3 regions of the Cupriavidus sp. P-10 genome follow, and region 3 is predicted to be linked to each of the others. Evidence: predicted binding sites of a transcription regulator. Region 3 holds the regulator's gene; each other region holds the start of a gene.
What was found. The regulator FNR, encoded in region 3, switches genes on or off when oxygen is low (the NO sensors DNR and NnrR bind a similar motif). The targets are predictions, from matches to a motif close to TTGATNNNNATCAA.

Region 1 (4,276 bases), on a different replicon from region 3:
CGGCCTACCATGAGGTCGCCGTGCGCTACAAGAACGATGCGCAGGCCCAGGCGAAGCTCGAAACCAGCATCCGCGGCGGCAGCAGCGGCAAGTGGGGCGCGGTGCCGATGCCGCCGTTTGCCAGCCTGAAGCCCGACGAAGTACGCGCGTTGGCGGCCTACGTGCGCCAGCAATAACACGCGCCCTGCAAATCGCGCCCCGGCCGTCGCCGGGGCGTTTGCCTTTTTGCCTTGCCAGACGCGACGGCATTCCTATACTTAGCCACATGGCTAACCATTACGCCGACCAGTCCGCCCAGTCCGCCCAGTCCGCCCAATCCGCCTTATCTGCCGTTCCCGAGCTGTCCGACGTCTTCTACGCGCTGGCGGATCCCACCCGCCGCGCCGTCGTCACCATGCTCGGAGGCGGTCCGGAAACGGTCTCGGCGCTGGCAGCCCCGTTCGCGATGGCACTGCCCTCGTTCCTGAAGCACCTGCAGGTGCTGGAGCGCAGCGGTTTGATCCGCTCGCGCAAGACGGGGCGCGTGCGCACCTGCGAGCTGGTGCCGCAGCCGCTGTCCGAGGCGCAGCAATGGCTGGCCGATCAACATGCGCTTTGGGAGGCCCGCACCGACCGCCTCGCCGCCTTTGTCGAAGCGCTTCACCAGGAGGAACTGTCTGATGCCGAACGGAAACAACGCAAGCCCCAACACAAGCCCTGAAGCCACCCGGGACCTGGTCATCTCGCGCCTGCTCAAGGCCCCGCGCGCCAAGGTCTGGCGCGCGTGGAGCGATCCGGAACTGCTCAGGCAATGGTGGTGCCCCAAGCCCTGGACCACCGAGGTGCGCGCCTTCGACTTGCGCCCCGGCGGCGCCTTCCATACCTTCATGCAAGGCCCCGACGGTGGCACCAGCGACAATCCCGGCTGCTTCCTGGAGGTGGTGCCGATGGAGCGCATCGTCTCCACCTCGGCACTGGTCGCGGGCTATCGCCCGGCCACGCCATGGCTGTCGATGACCGCGGTCATCACCATGGAAGACGAAGGCGACGGCACGCGCTACACCGCGCGCGTGATGCATCCGGACGAGGCCACGCGCAAGCAGCATGAAGAACTGGGCTTCCATGAGGGCTGGAATACCTGCATCACGCAGCTGGAGGAATTTGCCTCGCAGCTGAAGTAAGACGGCAAGAAGGTTGCGGCGGCGCGGGCTTCAGTGCGAGAACAGCACCGGCACGGTCATCGACTGCAGCAGCACGCGGGTCACGCCGCCAAGCACAAGCTCACGCAGCCGGCCATGGCCGTAGGCGCCCATCACGATCAGGTCGGCGCCAAAGTCCGCGGCGCGCGACAGGATCAGCTCGCCGATGGTCAGGTCGGCGCCGCCGGGGCCGTGCTCGACCTCGACCGAGGCGCCTTGCCGTTCCAGCACCTGCACCGCGTGGCTGACTGGCGTGGCATCGGCGCGCAACTCCTTGGCAGCGGTATGGGCGCCGAGCACGCGGACTTGCGCGCCAGCCAGCAGGGGCAGCGCGTCATGCAGGGCACGCGCGGCCTCGCGGCTGCCATTCCAGGCCAGCAGCACGCGCGTGCCGACGGTGCTGAATTCGCCGGCGCACGGGACCACCAGCGTGGGCCGGCCGGATTCCAGCAGTAGCGCTTCCAGCAACTGCCGCGCGACCGGGCCTTCGATATTGTCGCCATCGTACTGGCCCGACACGATCAGCCCGGCCTCGCGCGCTTCGCGCAGCGCCAGCGTGACGGGGTCGCGATCGACGGCACGCCAATCGGCCACGACCCCCAGTTCGCGGGTGGCTGCCTCGAAGGCGCAGTGCATGTTTTCGCGCTGCAGCCGGCGGCGCTCCTGGTCTTCGGCCAGGCAGCGCTGGGCATTGCCCGTGCGGTAGGACCAGCCGGGGTCGGGCACGCGCCCGGCCAGCAGGCCGATCAGCGGGCAGCCGGCGGCGCTGGCAAGGCGGCCGGCAAGGTGCAGGCGGCGGCAGGACTGTGGATTGCCGTCCAGGTGGACCAGGATGCTGTCGTAGGCCATGATGCCCTCGCTTCGGTCTTGTTTGCTTCCAGTCTAGGCGGCAAGACCGATTGGGCCTTGACCCGGGTCAAGGCGGCCGGAACCCGCGCTTCATCCGGTTCGCACGGAAAGCGACAGCGAACGTAGACGCTCAGGCGCCATAGGCCGCGGGCATCACTCAATCGTCGTAGCCATCGTGCCAGCGGCGCCATTCCCGCTCGCGCCGCCTCTGTTCACGCCACTCGCGCTCGCGCCACTTGCGCTCCCGCCATTGCTGTTCGCGCCAGGCGCGGGCATGCCCGTCGTCGTAGTAGGCCGGCGCCACGACCACCGGCTGGGGTGGTGCCACATAGACCGGCGCCGGCTCGTAGTAGACCGGGGGCGGCGCCACGGCATAGCCCGGAACGCCGATGCCGATATCAACGTTGACGCGGGCCTGGGCGGTGCCCGGACCCATGACTGCGACGCCCGCGAGAGCGCAGGCGGCCAGGATTGTTCGCATGGTGATGTCCTCCTGGCCGGCAATGTAGCGGCGCCCCGCGGCCGCAGGTGTTGGCAGAACGTTAGGCACGTAGCAACGTGTAACCGCGCCGGCGCTTTCGCTGCGCTAGCGGCGGCCCTTGCCGTCGGCCCTGCCGCGTCCGCTGCCCAGCGCCTCCTCCAGGAACTGCATCAGCGCCTGCACGCGCGCCGTACGCCCGCGCCGCGTGGGCACCAGCAAGGTCACCGGGGCGCTGTCGCACTCCCAGTCGGCCAGCACCCGCACCAGCGCGCCGCGCGCGATGGCATCGGCCGTATCCCATTCCGAGCGCAGCACCAGCCCGAGCCCCTGTTCCGCCCACTGGCGCGCGACGCTGCCGTCGTTGCTGGTATAGGCCGGCACCACGCGCACGGTTTCGCGCGCGGGCGGGCGCCTGGCGGCGCGCGTGGCTGGCCGGCGGAAGCGCCATAGCGTCACGTCCTCATCGTTCTCGCGGATGCAGATGCAGGCATGGTCGAGCAGGTCGCGCGGCTCGGCGGGCGTGCCGTGCTGGCGCAGGTAGCCGGGGCTCGCGCACAGCCAGCGCGCATTGGGCGCGAGCGTGCGCGCGATCCACGACGAGTCGCGCACCGCGCCGACGTGGATCACGGCATCGGAATCATGGCGGTCAGGCCACGGCGTCTCGCGCAGGTCCAGCTGCAGCCGCAGGCCCGGGTGGCGCTCGGCAAAGCGCGCCAGCAGCGGCGCCACGTGGTGCCGCCCGTAGCCGAACGGCGCGGCGATGCGCAGCGTGCCCGTGAGCCGGCTGTCCTCGCGCCGGAACGATTCCGGCAACGCCTCCAGCTGCGCCAGCAGCGCCGTGCCCTCACGGGCAAAGCGCTCGCCCTCGGGCGTCAGGCTCAGCCGCCTGGCGGTGCGGGTGGCCAGCGCCAGCCCCAGCGTGGCCTCCAGCTTGCGCAGCCGTGCCGACAGCGCGGGCGGCGTCACATTGAGCGAACGCGCGGCCGCGCTCAGCGACGGCGACTGCGCGAGCGCATCGACCAGGCGCAAGTCCTCGATCTGGATCATTCACTTCAGCTTAACGATTGATGTTCCGCCATTTAACCACGGGCTACCGTTTGCTTCCTACACTTGGGGAAACCATGCCACTCCAGCCATTGACAGAACCACCCGTGAAAAAACATGACCCTTTCCCATACCCCGCTGGCGCAACTTGAAACGCCAGCGGCAGTGATCGACATCGTGCGCATGCAGCGCAATATCGACCGCATGCAGGCGCGCATGGATGCACTCGGCGTGCGCTTCCGCCCCCATGCCAAGACCAGCAAATGCACGCCGGTCGTGCGCGCGCAGATCGATGCGGGCGCCAGCGGCATCACCGTCTCGACGCTGAAGGAGGCCGCGCATTTCTTTGCCCACGGCATCAGCGACATCCTCTACGGCGTTGGCATGGTGGCCAGCAAGCTGCCGCAGGCGCTGGCGCTGCGGCGCCAGGGCTGCGACCTCAGGATCGTCACCGACAGCGTAGAGTCCGCACGCGCCATCGTGGCGTTCGGCGCCGCGCATGGCGAAGCGTTCGAGGTCTGGATCGAGATCGATACCGACGGCCACCGCTCGGGCATCCGCCCGGACGAGCCGGCGTTGCTCGAAGTCGGCACCGTGCTGCATGAAGGCGGCGCGCGCCTGGGCGGCGTGATGACGCACGCCGGCTCCAGCTACGACCTGGACACGCCCGAGGCACTCGCGGCAATGGCCGAGCAGGAACGCGCCGGCTGCGTGCATGCGGCGC
Region 2 (4,276 bases), 1.3 Mb from region 3:
GAAGATCATGGCCGACCCCATCCTTATCGCCAAGAACGCCGAACACGAACTGGTGCTGCTGCCCCAGATGGGCAACCGGCACGGGCTGATCACGGGCGCGACCGGCACCGGCAAGACCGTCACGCTGCAGACGCTGGCGCAGGGGTTTTCGCGCCTGGGCGTGCCGGTGTTCATGGCGGACGTCAAAGGTGACCTGACCGGCATTTCGCAGTCCGGCCAGTTGTCTGACAAGCTCAGGCAGCGCCTGGCCGACCTGGGCCTGCCCGAACCGGCCTGGGGCGGATGCCCGACCACGCTGTGGGACGTGTTCGGCCAGAAGGGCCACCCGGTGCGCGCCACGGTCTCGCACATGGGGCCGCTGCTGCTGTCGCGCATGCTGGAGCTCAACGACACCCAGCAGGGCGTGCTCAACCTGGTGTTCCGCATCGCCGATGCCAACGGCCTGCTGCTGCTTGACGCCAAGGACCTGCGCGCAATGCTGCAGTACGTGGGCGACAATGCCTCGCAGTTCACGACCGAGTACGGCAATATCTCAACCGCCTCGGTCGGCGCGATCCAGCGCGGGCTGCTGGCGCTGGAGTCGCAGGGCGGCGATGTCTTCTTCGGCGAGCCGATGCTGAACCTGGAAGACTTCATCCAGACCGAGAAGGGCCAGGGCGTGGTCAATATCCTGGCGGCGGACAAGCTGATGAACTCGCCGCGGTTGTACGCGACCTTCCTGCTGTGGATGCTGTCCGAGCTGTTCGAGAAACTGCCCGAGGCCGGCGACCTCGACAAGCCCAAGCTGGTGTTCTTCTTCGACGAGGCGCATCTGCTGTTCAACGACGCGCCCAAGGCGCTGCTCGACAAGATCGAGCAGGTGGTGCGGCTGGTCCGCTCCAAGGGCGTAGGCGTGTATTTCGTCACGCAGAACCCGGTGGACATCCCCGACACGGTGCTGGGCCAGCTGGGCAACCGCGTGCAGCACGCGCTGCGCGCGTTCACGCCGCGCGACCAGAAGGCGGTCAAGGTGGCGGCCACCACCATGCGCGCCAATCCCAAGCTGAACCTGGAAACAGCGATCGGCGAGCTTGGGGTGGGCGAGGCGCTGGTGTCGTTCCTCGACGCCAAGGGCACGCCGTGCGTGACCGAGCGCGCCTGGGTACTGCCGCCGGGCAGCCGGATCGGGCCGGCTACCGATGAGGAGCGCAAGCAGCTGGTCGCAAACTCGCTGGTCGCGGGAACGTACGAGACGGCCGTGGATCGCGAATCGGCTTACGAGAAGCTGCGCGGCAGCGTGCCGACGGTGGCCAATGGCAATGGCAACGGCAAGGGCAAGCAGCCGGAAGCCCGGCCGGAAGCGGAACAGGATAGCGGCTGGCTCGGTACCGCGGGGGATATCTTCGGCACGCTGACCAAGGGCACCGGCAAGAGCGGGCGCGGCGATTCGATTTTGGAGTCGATGGCCAAGTCGGCCGCGCGCACGGTGGGGTCGCAGGTAGGCCGCGAGCTGATTCGCGGCGTGCTGGGCAGCCTGCTCGGGAAGAAAAAGTAAAAGACCCGAAGGGGAGAAACAAGGGCCGCGCAGCGGCCCTTTGTTTTCAGTGGCGCCGGGCGCCTTGCTGCGCTTTCGCCGCCGCAGCGTCCTCGCGCATCTTGCGCGCAAACATCCGCGCAAAGAACCAGCCCATGCCGATGATGAAGACGATCACGCCCAGGCTCATCAGGCCGGTGCTGGTGCTGAAGAGAATCTTGATGGCTTCCAAGGTTGGCTCCCTGTGGTTGGCGGCATGTGGTTGGCGCCATATGCCGGCGGAAGTACCGCCAGCGGCTGCCGCCAGCGGGGGCCTCCAGTGTAGGGAGCCATGGGGCGCGGGCTGTTGAGGCTGGTCAAGCCCGCGCAAGTCCGGCTCGTGTCAGTTCTTGGTGCCGAACAGCCGGTCGCCCGCATCGCCCAGGCCCGGCACGATGTACGCGTCGGCATCCAGGTGGCTGTCCAGCGAGGCCACGAACAGCTTCACGCCCGGATGCGCCTTCTGGAACACCTCCACGCCTTCCGGCGCCGCCACCAGCGCGACGAAGGTGATGGCCTCGTCCTTGACGCCGCGGCGTTTGAGCACTTCCACCGCATGCACGGCCGAATAGCCCGTCGCCACCATCGGATCGCACAGGATAAAGCTGCGGTCTTCCAGGTCCGGCAGCCGCACCAGGTATTCGACCGGGCGGTGCTGCTCGTCGCGGTACACGCCGATATGGCCGATCCGCGCCGACGGGATCAGCTCGACCAGGCCATCGCTCATGCCCACGCCGGCGCGCAGCACCGGCACGATGGTCAGCTTCTTGCCGGCGATCACCGGTGCATCCAGTTCCACCAGCGGCGTGTCGATGCGGCGCGTGGTCAGTGGCAGGTTGCGCGTGATCTCGTAGCCCATCAGCAGCGTGATCTCGCGCAGCAACTCGCGGAAGGTGCGCGTGGACGTTTCCTTGTCGCGCATGTGCGAGAGCTTGTGCTGGATCAGCGGGTGGTCGAGGATGAACAGGTTGGGAAAGCGCGGATCTTGTTTCATGGCTGGCGGCGAGGGCTCGGCGGGGATAGGAGCAAGCTGGTGAAGCGGGCGGCCGGGTCGGGTGGAGCCGGCCGCCGCGCCGTTGTAGCCGGATTGTAATGGAAGCGGGCCGCAGCGCGGCTGCGGCCCGATACCCGGCAAGCTTGCCGCTACCTGGCCTTAGTCCAGCGCGCGGTCCTTCGACTCGATATCCACCATGAAGATCGCGAAGGCCGCCACGGCAAGGAAGGACGAAAGCAGCCCAAGCGCCAGCGTGAACTGGGTAGCCATGATCGGTGCAATGATCGAAGGGGCGAACAGGCCACCAAATCGTGCCATCGCACCGGCGGTGCCCATCCCGCTGGCCCGCAGGTCCGTCGGATACACTTCCGGCGTGAAGGCGTAGAGTGCGCCCCAGGTGCCCAGCAGCGCGAAGCTCATCAGCAGGGTGGAGCCGACGATCAACCCGGTGGACGTGCCCAGGCTATACAGCATGCAACCTGCCGCGCTGAGCAGCAGGAAGCCGATCAGGGTCGGCTTCCGGCCCCAGCGCTCAACGCCGTGCGCGGCGAGCGCGAACCCGGGAAGCTGCACCAGCGCGAGCAGGATCAGGAAGACCTGGCCACGCATGAAGCCAAAGCCCTGGCCGGCCAGCTTCACCGGCAGATAGACGAAGACACCGTAATAGGCGATCGAGATCAGCATCCACGCGGCAAGCAGGCAGATGCTGCGGCGCCGGCATCCGGCCGCGAACAGCGCGAAGACCGATTTGCGCTCCATCTTCTGCGGCTCCAGCGGGGCGATTTCCACCGAAACCCGATTGGCTTTGGCAACGCGCTGAAGTACCGCGCGTGCCTCTTCCGAGCGTCCCGATTTATTCAGGTAGAGCGGTGACTCTGGCACAAAGAACCGAACCACCACGCCGACCAGCGCGGGGAGGCCTGTGACAAAGAAGATCAGGCGCCAGGCATCGTTGCCTTGCGAGACGGCGACCAGGGCCAGGATGGCGAGCAGGATCGTGCCGACGGCCCAGAAGGACTCCAGCAGGACCAGCCAGCGGCCGCGCCGGTCCGAGGGAAGGAACTCGGCCATCATGGTGTAGTCGACGGGCAACGTGCCGCCGACGCCGATGCCGGTCAGGAAGCGCAGCAGCAGCAGCCACTGGAAGTCCGGGGCAAAGGCGGAGGCGACGCCGCAGATGGCGTCAAGGATCACCGCCATCATCAGGACGGGCCGGCGGCCGATCCGGTCCGCAAGCCGGCCGAACGCGAAGGCGCCGATCAGCATGCCGACGAAGAACATCGTCCCGGTCTGCAAGGCGCTCGGCACGGGAATGCCGAATGTCGAGGCAATGGAAGGCGCGGTGAACCCGATCGACAGGACCTGCATCGCGTCAGCCAGCCAGACCAGGCCGAAAATGCCGAACAGCCGATACTGGAACCGGCCGACACCGGCTGCGCGGATGCCTTGCTCGATCGTGATGGTTTGGGACGTCGATGCCCGCGCGCTTGGGTGGGGAGCCGCGCTGATCGTCGCCTCGGGGATTGTCGATGCTGCCATTGAGGAAATTGATGACGACATATTGTCTACCTGTCTTTATAGGCTGGTTCTTGAATTCGGAAGCCACGCACCGCGATGCGGCCAAACCTGTGGCTACCCCAAGCTAGCGAGGCCAGAACTGGTCAGGTAGTCCTCTCGCAACACCTTCCTGGTACTGATACGACATAGTCACTCCTTGTTGTCTACCCTTG
Region 3 (4,276 bases):
GCCGGGCGGCTGTTTTGCGGCTATGCCTGTCCACAGACGGTCTATACCGAGATATTCATGTGGATCGAGCGGCGGATCGAGGGCGACCGGATCGCGCGCATCCGCCTGGATGGCGATCCCTGGAGCCTGCGCAAGCTGCGCCTCAAGGCCACCAAGCACTTCCTGTGGGTACTGATCGCCCTGTGGACTGGGTTCACCTTCATCGGCTACTTCGCGCCGATTCGTGAACTTGGCGGCGAGCTGGCGAGTTTGTCGCTGGGCCCGTGGCAGACGTTCTGGATGCTGTTCTACGCGTTTGCCACCTGGGGCAACGCGGGCTTCATGCGCGAGCAGGTATGCAAGTACATGTGCCCGTACGCGCGTTTCCAGAGCGTGATGGTCGACCGCGACACCTATGTCGTTACCTACGACATCGGCCGGGGCGAGCCGCGTGGCAGCCGTTCGCGCAAGACCGATCATCGCCAGGCGGGCCTGGGCGATTGCGTCAACTGCAGCATTTGCGTCCAGGTGTGCCCGACCGGCATCGACATCCGCGACGGCCTGCAGTATGAATGCATCGGCTGCGGTGCCTGCATCGACGCCTGCGACCAGGTCATGGACAAGATGTCCTATCCGCGCGGCCTGATCCGGTACACGTCGGAAAATGCCATGCGCAAGGCGCTGTCGGCGGCAGCGTCGCGCAAGCGCTTGATGCGCCCGCGTGTCATCATCTATTCGGTGGTGTGGGTTGCGCTGCTTGCGGGCTTCGTCGCTTCGATCGCGCTGCGCACGCCGCTGAAGGTGGACATCATCCGCGACCGCGGCGCGTTGGGCCGGGAAGTCGAGGGCCGCTGGATCGAGAACGTCTATCGCCTGCAGCTGATCAACACGACTGAAGGGCCGATGCACATCAGCGTGCGAGCCGACAGCGACGAGTTGAAAAACCTGACGGTCGAATACGACAAGCAGGCCGAGTCGCTGGCGCCGACGTCGAACCGGCTGTTGCCGATCCGCATACGCGTGCCGATCGAATACGCCGCGCAAGGCACGCACAAGATCCGCGTGACGGTGACCAGCGAAGCAACTGAGCGGGGCAGCGCCGAGATCCGGCAAACCACCAGCTTTATCGTGCCGCGCGACCTGTGACGCCAGGCGCTCGGTGCAGAACTTAAGGGGGCATGATGAATCAGCAAGGCAATCCGTGGTGGAAGGAGCCGTGGCCGTGGCTGTTGATGAGCGGCCCGCTGGTCGCGATGGTGGCGTGCGGCGTCACCATCTGGCTTGCGTCGTCGCATCCTGACATGCCGGTGCAGGGCGCGGCGCGTCATGGACTGGTGGTCGAGAAGGCGGAGGCAGTGCGGCCTCAGCCGAGCGCAGCGAGGCAGCCATGAGGTTGCGCTGGCTGATGTGGGTCTTGTGGCCGGGGTTCCTGATGGCGGGCTTCGCCACCGCGACGGTGTTCTCGGTCGTGGATCCCGGTGACCTGAAGTTCTTCGGGCATCCGATCGAGGCGTCGCGCGAATCGATCTATACGATGAGCTTCCTGCTGGCGTGGATATTCTGCGCGCTGTCCAGCGGCCTGACGCTGTACACGATGCCGACGCGGCTTAGCGATACCGACGAGCTGGAGTGAAGGGCGATGCTTGCGCCGCCCTGTGCGGCGCAAGCGCAATGCGGTGTGGTGTGGCGTGGGGAAGGGTCAGCAGCTACGGCTGTAGAGCTGCTTGATGCCGGCGAGATCCACCAGCTTCACGTGGCGCTGGCGAATCTGGATCAGGCCGGCTTCAGCGAAGCGCGAGAACAGGCGGCTGACGGTTTCCAGTTTCAGGCCCAGGTAGCTGCCGATTTCCTCGCGGCTCATGCGCATCACGAATTCGGTCGACGAGTACCCGCGTGCCGAAAGGCGCTCCGACAGGTTGATCAGGAACGCGGCCAGGCGCTCTTCGGCGCGCATCGAGCCGAGTGTCACCAGCATCAGCTGGTCGTGCGTGATTTCCTTGCCCATCAGCCGCAGGAACTGGTGCTGCAGCGAAGGCAGGTCTGCGGACAGGGTCTGGAGGTCACCAAGGCGGACTACGCAGACTTCGGTATCTTCCAGCGCGGTCGCGTCAGAGGCATGCTGCATTTCCCCCAGGCCGTCGAGTCCGACGATCTCGCCTGGCAGATGGAAACCGGTAATCTGTGAACGGCCGTCTTCGGTCGTGACGTGCGTCTTGAGCGTGCCGAAGCGAACGGCATAAACCGCGGTGAGGGGATCGCCCATGCGATACAAGGTCTCACCCTTATGGACCCGGATGCGTTCCTGCACCAGCGTGTCCATCTTGGTAAGGTCTTGCTGGGACATGCCAACCGGAAGGCACAGTTGCCCCATCGCGCATGTGGAGCAACGGGGCGACATTTCGGTGATTGGAATGGAGGTAAGCAATTGGAACCTGCAAGATTGGATGCGAGGGCGCGATCAGGACATTTTACCGTGCGATGTGATGCGGCAGGGAGCCAGATTTGACATTTGGTGTGCTAATTAGCGTTTTTATGCTGGCATTGCTGGGCGGCGTGCACTGTGCAGCAATGTGTGGCGGCATCGCGCTGGCAGTCGAACAACCACGTGGCAGCGTTGCGGCCATGACCTTCGTGCGCAGCCGTGCTGCCTGGGTCGGCGAGTTGCTGGCAATGCACCTGGGCAGGATTTCGACCTACATGATGCTAGGCGCGCTGCTGGGCGCGATCGGCGCCGGCGCGTGGAAGCAGGATTACCTGCCGTTGCAGCGCTGGCTGTTCGGTGCCGGCAGCGCCATGCTGCTGTGGTCGGGCTGGCGCCTGCTGCGCGGCAATGCCTTTACCGTGGCATGGCTGGAGCGGCTGGCGGCGCGGGCTGGCAGTGGCGTGGCGCGGCAGTTGGGCCGGCTAGGCGGCAACATGCCCGCGTTCGTGCGTGCGCATGGGGGCCTTGCCAGGCGCTACGGGGTTGGACTGGCCTGGGGGCTGGTGCCGTGCGGCATGGTCTATGGTGCGCTGACGCTTGCGCTGCTCGCCGGCAATGCCGGTTCCGGCGCACTGGTGATGGGCGTGTTCGGCGTCGGCACGCTGCCCAACCTGCTGGTGCTGTCGGGGCTGTCCGGCTACCTGCGCAGCCTGTCGCGGCGGCGCGCGGTGCGGGTGGGCGCGGGCGTGGCGGTCATGGCGTTCGGGGCCCTTGGCCTGGCGCGCGCGGTGTTGCTGCCACATTCGCTGGCAGAGCAGGGTTTCTGCCTGGTCTTTTGAGGCGCATGGGGCGCGCGGCGCAGCGAATGATGGTTGCGGGCAAGGGCGGGAATGCCATACAATCGCCAACATTGCGGTATCGCGCGGTGTTTTGTAAGCAACGGCGAGCAGCGCCAAGCGGCCTTCCTACCAGAAGGCACGCCCACGGCGGCGGGAAGCGTTGGTGGTTCGATGCCCGGCCCGGCCCGCGGTCCATCCGGTTCAAAAGATCAAAGCCCGGCTGGCACTGCGGTGTTGGAGATGCCGGCCTTGCTCCCGATACCCGTTTTTCTTGCGTCCGAGGCGTTCAGTTCGCCGACAGCAGCGTCCGGTTTTCGGATGTGCCACGCAAGAGGTTCGCTGACCGGCCCATGGCGGCATGCGAACGATCTCCTGCCGGAGTGACCCGGCAACTCGATGCAAAGAATGGAAGTGCACGGCTTGGATGCAGCAGGTATCCGGGTGAGCTGCGCAATGAGATGGCGATGGCATTGGCGTCGCTGTATCCAAAATCTCCGGTGCCCCGGATCCGTCCGGGAGCAGGTGCAAAGACAGGCTGCACACCATCAACATGAATACCCAAGAGGCGAAGATCGTCCTCGAGACGGCGCTGATCTGCGCGCAGGAACCTTTGCGCGTCAATGATCTGCGACGGCTGTTCGCCGACGATGTCGGCGCGGACACCGTCCGCGTGCTGCTGGAGGAGTTGCGCCAGGACTGGCGCCCGCGCGGCGTGGAGCTAGTGTCGCTGGCCAGCGGCTGGCGCTTCCAGAGCCGCCCCGAAATGCGCGAATACCTCGACCGCCTGAATCCTGAAAAGCCGCCGAAATATTCGCGCGCCGTGATGGAGACGCTGGCGATCATCGCTTATCGCCAGCCGGTGACGCGCGGCGATATCGAGGAAATCCGCGGCGTGACGGTTAGTACGGAAGTCATTAAGAAGCTGGAAGACCGTAGCTGGATCGAGGTGATCGGCCACCGCGACGTGCCGGGCCGGCCGGCCCTGTATGCCACCACCAAGGCCTTCCTGGACGACCTCGGGCTGCGCACGCTGGAC

Region 1: CTP10_RS21065 (universal stress protein) is a predicted target of FNR. The motif match lies at 2,085-2,098, and genes of this name have one in related genera.
Region 2: CTP10_RS04000 (DUF3149 domain-containing protein) is a predicted target of FNR. The motif match lies at 1,860-1,873, and genes of this name have one in related genera.

What each region holds. Positions count from the first base shown of each region.
Region 1 is NZ_AP025171.1:867,097-871,372, reverse strand. It holds gene sorB (SorB family sulfite dehydrogenase c-type cytochrome subunit) at 1-176, shown strand, start outside; gene CTP10_RS21075 (ArsR/SmtB family transcription factor) at 266-700, shown strand; gene CTP10_RS21070 (SRPBCC family protein) at 660-1,160, shown strand; gene CTP10_RS21065 (universal stress protein) at 1,191-2,027, opposite strand; gene CTP10_RS21060 (hypothetical protein) at 2,185-2,508, opposite strand; gene CTP10_RS21055 (LysR family transcriptional regulator) at 2,614-3,555, opposite strand; gene CTP10_RS21050 (DSD1 family PLP-dependent enzyme) at 3,670-4,276, shown strand, end outside.
Region 2 is NZ_AP025170.1:865,817-870,092, forward strand. It holds gene CTP10_RS03995 (helicase HerA-like C-terminal domain-containing protein) at 8-1,534, shown strand; gene CTP10_RS04000 (DUF3149 domain-containing protein) at 1,581-1,745, opposite strand; gene upp (uracil phosphoribosyltransferase) at 1,896-2,546, opposite strand; gene CTP10_RS04010 (MFS transporter) at 2,706-4,106, opposite strand.
Region 3 is NZ_AP025170.1:2,178,254-2,182,529, reverse strand. It holds gene ccoG (cytochrome c oxidase accessory protein CcoG) at 1-1,125, shown strand, start outside; gene CTP10_RS10055 (FixH family protein) at 1,161-1,370, shown strand; gene CTP10_RS10050 (hypothetical protein) at 1,367-1,612, shown strand; gene fnr (fumarate/nitrate reduction transcriptional regulator Fnr) at 1,679-2,404, opposite strand; gene CTP10_RS10040 (urease accessory protein UreH domain-containing protein) at 2,482-3,240, shown strand; gene scpB (SMC-Scp complex subunit ScpB) at 3,791-4,276, shown strand, end outside.